Linked DNA regions of Sporosarcina pasteurii. The protein of the gene in region 2 interacts with the protein of the main gene of each other region in a pairwise test. Links are inferred from orthologs where the notes say so. Each region holds a gene or a part of one and is shown on either strand. Other genes may lie near its edges.

Region 1 (2,970 bases), 790 kb from region 2 along the record:
TTCATGTGCATAAATCACTTCACCAGTAAATGGATTTGTTAACATACGGCGATGATCCAGGACACTATGTAATATCGGCAATGTTTCGGGTTTTGCCATGTTTATTTCATCAATATATAAAATATGTCCTTTCTTCATCGCTTGGACGACAGGGCCTTCAACAAACTCTATTACGGTCTCTTCATCACTTTGTACGATCGTTTTAAAGCCAAGGAGAGATTCAGCATCTAAATCGACCGAACAGTTAACGCTGTGCATCGGTTGATTGAAAAAGTGTGAAATCGATTGGGCGAGTTTTGTTTTTCCTGCACCAGATGGTCCTTTTAATAAAATAGGCTTCTTTAAGACGACACCAACCAATATATCTCCCCATAAGTATTCATCTGGTGAAATATAGCCGCCTTCTTGAATCAATCGTTGCATATGTGCGTCATGCTCTTTTTGCTGTCTTTTCTGTTGTTCGTTCTTTATAATTGACCGCATTCTTGTCACTCCTATTAAAAAAGCCCGATTATCGCATTACTGCAGATATCAGACTGATTAATTTTTATAAAATTAATGTGTATATGAATAACAGAAGCTGTGGACGCCAGATTTGTTCGCGATTTGGCGCCCTCAGTTTTTACTAGTCATTCAAAATAAGTTTTATAATAACCGCCGACTTTTCCAGTATTATCGATAACGAATATGAATTCTTCCGTTTCGTTTTTTACTTCATACTCTTTTCCGACAGTAAGTGCGTTGTTTACAACGTATTTTTCCGCGTCAGTATGTTTACATACTACTGTTTTAAGTGCGGGTACTTCTGGCCATTTTTTGAAATTCATGATATCACCTCTAATTTAAGAATACAAAATCGGCCCGCATATTGCAACGGGCCGATGTTTAATTATGAGCCAAGTAGTAGGTCTTCTGGATTTTCGATTAGATCTTTTACCATCTTTAAGAATCCTACTGAATCTTTACCGTCGATAACGCGGTGGTCATAAGAGAGTGCCACGTACATCATCGGACGAATTTCGATATTATCGCCCACAGCAACTGGACGTCTTTGAATTGTGTGCATACCTAGAATACCAACTTGCGTACCATTTAAGATTGGTGTTGACATAAGTGAACCGAATACGCCACCGTTTGTAATTGTAAATGAACCGCCTGTCATATCAGCAATTGTTAATTTGTTATCACGTGCTTTAATAGCAAGTTCGCGAATCGAACCTTCAATCTCTGCAAAGTTTTTACGATCCGCATCGACAACGTTCGGTACAACGAGTCCGCCATCTGTAGATACAGCGATTCCGATATCGTAGTAGTTTTTCAGTACGATTTCGTCACCATCGATTTCAGCGTTAACGTATGGATACTTTTTAAGTGCTGCAACAACAGCTTTCGTAAAGAATGACATAAAGCCTAAGCGTACATCATTTTTCTCGAAAAACTCATCTTTTTTACGTGAACGAAGCGCCATTACATTTGTCATATCGATTTCGTTAAATGTTGTTAGCATTGCAGTAGATTGCTTTACTTCTAGCAAACGTTTTGCAATCGTTTGACGACGACGTGTCATTTTTTCGCGTGTCACACGACCATCATCTGCTTGTGGTTCCGGTGCAGCTTGAGCTGGAGTTGCTGGCACTTTCGGCGCAGTTGCATGTGCTTCGACGTCTTGAACTTTCACGCGTCCCATTGGATCTACTGGATTGATAGCTGCTAAGTCAATCCCTTTTTCTCGTGCTAGTTTACGAGCTGCAGGACTTGCAAGTGTACGATCATCCGTTGTTGTAGTTGTAGTTGCAGTTGCTTCTGCTGCGGCCGGAACATTCTCCTTTACAGGTTGTGCTTCCGCTTCAGGTGCAGATGCTGCTGGTGCACCTGAACCTTCACCAACAATTGCAATGACTTGTCCAACTTCTACTGTGTCGCCCTCTTCTGCGAGCAGTTCTTGAACTGTTCCAGCTTCTTCCGAAATAATTTCCACGTTAACTTTATCCGTTTCGAGTTCTACGATAAACTCTCCACGTTCAACAGCTTCACCTGGTTGTTTTAACCAGCGTGAAACTGTTCCTTCTGTAATCGATTCTGCAAGTTCTGGTACGATAATCTCTGCCACAATAATTTCCTCCTTTAAATATACCGTGTTAACGGTTTAAAGCCTCATTGATAATACGCTTTTGTTCAATTGAATGAGATGCGCCGTCTCCTTCTGATGGGCTCGAACGATGTGGACGTCCAACATAGGAAACCTTTTTGTTGCCTGCAATCTCTTGAATATACGGATATGCAAATGACCATGAACCCATGTTTTTCGGTTCTTCTTGTACCCAAACAAGTTCTTTTACTTTTGAATAGCGTGAAACAATCTCTTGAATCTTTTCAGATGGGAATGGATAAAGTTGCTCAACACGAACAATATGAATATCGTCGAATCCTTCACCATCTTTTACTTGTTCAGCTAAATCGATAGCCATTTTACCGCTTGCGAATAAAATCCGTTCAACTTTAGTTTTCTTGGTTCCTGTTCCAGGTTGCTCTAGAACAGTTTGGAAACTACCTTCTGTTAAATCTTCAACATCAGCACCAACCAATGGGTGACGTAACAGTGACTTTGGAGATACGATAACGAGCGGGCGCATTGATGGCTCACCTAGCATTTTCGCTTGACGACGTAAAATGTGGAAATAGTTTGCCGCGCTAGATAGATTTGCAACTGTCCAGTTATTTTCTGCTGACATTTGTAAAAATCTTTCTAGTCTAGCACTTGTATGTTCTGGCCCTTGACCTTCATGTGCATGTGGTAATAACATAACGAGTCCAGATTGTTGCCCCCACTTCGATCGGCTGGCAGATATAAACTGATCGAACATCACCTGTGCCATATTGGCAAAGTCTCCGTACTGGGCTTCCCAAATTGATAAAGCTTTTTGGTTTTCAAGGTTATAGCCATACTCATAACCAACAATCGCTGATTCT
Region 2 (3,019 bases):
CAAACTTCTGTTGAACCAACAACCGCGCAGTCGGCTGAAAAGCCAGCAACAGCAACGGCTGAACAACAACCAGTTTCATATGAAGGTGAGTTCCCAGAAACACGTGAAAAAATCTCTAGCATCAGAAAAGTTATCGCAAAAGCGATGGTAAACTCGAAACATACGGCTCCACATGTTACATTATTAGATGAAGTAGATGTTACTGAACTTGTTGCACACCGCAATAAATTCAAAGGCATCGCGGCAGAGAAGGATATTAAGCTTACGTACTTGCCATATGTTGTTAAGGCGCTCGTAAGTACTTTGCGTGAATTCCCGGAGCTTAATACATCTTATGACGATGCAACTGAGGAAGTCATTCAAAAACATTATTACAATATCGGAATTGCAGCAGATACGGACCGCGGACTTCTCGTACCTGTCATTAAACATGCAGATCGTAAATCGATCTTTGCAATTTCCAAGGAGATTAGCGAACTTGCAGTGAAGGCACGTGACGGTAAGTTGTCATTAGCTGAAATGAGTGGAGCATCATGTTCGATTACCAATATTGGTTCTGCAGGCGGACAATGGTTTACACCGATTATTAATCACCCTGAAGTAGCAATCCTTGGTATTGGACGAATTGCTGAAAAGCCAGTTGTTAAAGATGGTGAGATCGTTGCAGCGCCGATGCTTGCGCTATCACTCGTTTTCGACCACAGAATGATGGATGGAGCTACAGCACAACACGCACTGAACCACATTAAGAGATTGCTAAACAATCCAGAACTATTATTAATGGAGGCGTAAAAAATGGTTGTAGGAGATTTTCCAGTTGAAGTTGACACGCTCGTTATCGGTTCAGGTCCAGGAGGTTATGTCGCGGCAATTCGCGCGGCACAACTGGGCCAAAAAGTAACAATTGTTGAAAAGGACAAGCTTGGAGGCGTTTGTTTAAACGTCGGTTGTATCCCATCTAAAGCGTTAATTTCTGTAGGGCAACGTTTTGTAAGTGCGAAGGAATCAGACGCAATGGGGATTACGGCATCAGATGTAAAGCTAGACTTCACGAAAGCGCAAGAATTTAAAGATGGTGTTGTATCGAGACTAACAGGCGGCGTTGAGGGATTGCTAAAAGGAAATAAAGTGGACATCGTAAATGGTGAAGCTTACTTTGTTGATGAGAACACTGTACGCGTCATGGATGAAAAGTCCGCACAAACATATAAATTTAAAAATGCAATCGTAGCAACTGGGGCACGTCCAGTCGAAATTCCAAGCTTTAAGTTTTCTAAGAGAGTTCTTAGCTCGACAGGCGCTTTAGCTCTTACGGAATTACCGGGTAAGCTCGTTGTGATTGGCGGTGGTTACATCGGTACTGAGCTAGGGTCTTCTTATGCAAATCTAGGATCAGAAGTAACAATTATTGAAGGTGCAAAAGACATATTAGCAGGCTTCGAAAAACAAATGACACAATTAGTTAAACGTGGCTTGAAGAAAAAAGGCGTAGAAATTGTTACAAAAGCATCTGCTAAAGGTGTAGAAGAAACAGAGAATGGCGTTACAGTTACATACGAAGTGGGCGGAGAAGAGAAAAAGGTTGAAGCAGACTACGTACTTGTCACTGTTGGCCGTCGTCCGAACACAGATGAACTTGGACTTGAGCAGGTTGGCGTGAAAATGGATGATCGCGGACTTGTTGAAGTAGATAAGCAATGCCGCACGAATGTTGGATCAATCTATGCAATTGGTGATATTGTAGCAGGTCCACAACTAGCACATAAAGCATCATACGAAGCTAAAATTGCTGCGGAAGCGATTTCAGGCGAAAAGTCTGAAGTAGATTACATGGCAATTCCAGCGGTGTGCTTCACAGAACCTGAACTTGCAACAGTTGGCTTGAGTGAACAACAAGCAAAAGACGAAGGATATGAAGTCACTGCAGGTCGTTTCCCGTATGCAGCAAACGGACGTGCAATTGCACTTGATTCAACAGATGGCTTTGTGAAACTTGTTGCGCGTAAAGAAGATGGGCTTCTATTAGGTGCTCAAATCGTTGGAGAGAACGCGTCAGATATGATTTCTGAACTCGGTCTTGCAATCGAAGCGGGCATGACGCTTGAAGACATTGCGATGACAATCCACGCTCATCCAACATTAGGTGAAATTACGATGGAAGCAGCAGAAGTTGCTCTTGGTAAACCAATCCATATGATGTAATAAAAAGCAATAATTGGCCTACAAGGATATCCTTGTAGGCTTTTTTTAGATTAGCATGTTTTTATATTCATAGTATCTATTCATTATGGTGTATAGAATAGTTGTTTTTATAGCAGAAAAGATTTTAATGAATCAAATAGCGGGTATATATCATTACATTCTATGTTAAAATGACGGATTGAAAGGGTGGTTAGCAATGAGGAAACGTTTTATCTACATACTTGCAGTTCTTATTTTATTATTGGCAGCCTGTACACAAGAAAACAAGGAAGAGTTAGAAGGTGAAAGTGAACGTGAACGTACGACAGTAGCAGAAGAACAAGTAAGTGAAGATGAGGGAAATAAAACGCTAGAAGAAGCATCATATGTAGAAGGGGAAGAAATAAAAGAATCGCTTTATTTGCTAGATGCAAGTTGGGGATTCCAACCGATTGATGATGCGAATCCCAAAGCGGTATTACTTACAATTGATGATGCACCGGATAAATATGCACTTGATATGGCAAAAGCTTTAAAAGAACTGGATGCACCAGCAATTTTTTTCGTAAATGGACATTATCTTAATACTGATGAGGAAAAGGCGGTTTTAAAAGAAATTTATGAAATGGGATTTACGATTGGAAATCACACAAAAACACATGCGAGCTTACAGCAATTATCTGAAGCTGAGCAAAAAGAAGAGATTGTTTCTGTAAGCGATGTAGTGGAGGAAGTCATTGGTGAACGTCCAAAGTTTTTCCGCGCTCCATTTGGGCAAAATACCGAATATAGTAAAGAAATTGTTGCGGACGATGGCATGTTGTTAATGAACTGGACG

The links.
Region 1: the proteins of lpdA (region 2) and odhB interact in binary tests that used the Escherichia coli proteins (3 or more experiments, as listed by UniProt). The link is inferred for Sporosarcina pasteurii from one-to-one orthologs.

What each region holds. Positions count from the first base shown.
Region 1 is NZ_CP160452.1:1,443,554-1,446,523, reverse strand. It holds odhB (2-oxoglutarate dehydrogenase complex dihydrolipoyllysine-residue succinyltransferase), read right to left. Parts: upstream 2,111-2,970; coding sequence 890-2,110; downstream 1-889. Other genes in the region: AB1H92_RS06595 (2-oxoglutarate dehydrogenase E1 component), read right to left, coding at 2,139-2,970; AB1H92_RS06605 (DUF6501 family protein), read right to left, coding at 630-827; AB1H92_RS06610 (AAA family ATPase), read right to left, coding at 1-483. UniProt on the Escherichia coli protein: E2 component of the 2-oxoglutarate dehydrogenase (OGDH) complex which catalyzes the second step in the conversion of 2-oxoglutarate to succinyl-CoA and CO(2).
Region 2 is NZ_CP160452.1:2,235,510-2,238,528, reverse strand. The notes cover bases 29-2,998. They hold lpdA (dihydrolipoyl dehydrogenase), read left to right. Parts: upstream 29-795; coding sequence 796-2,202; downstream 2,203-2,998. Other genes in these bases: AB1H92_RS10560 (polysaccharide deacetylase family protein), read left to right, coding at 2,399-2,998; AB1H92_RS10570 (dihydrolipoamide acetyltransferase family protein), read left to right, coding at 29-792. In the rest of the region: more of AB1H92_RS10570, read left to right, coding at 1-28; more of AB1H92_RS10560, read left to right, coding at 2,999-3,019. UniProt on the Escherichia coli protein: Lipoamide dehydrogenase is a component of the glycine cleavage system as well as of the alpha-ketoacid dehydrogenase complexes.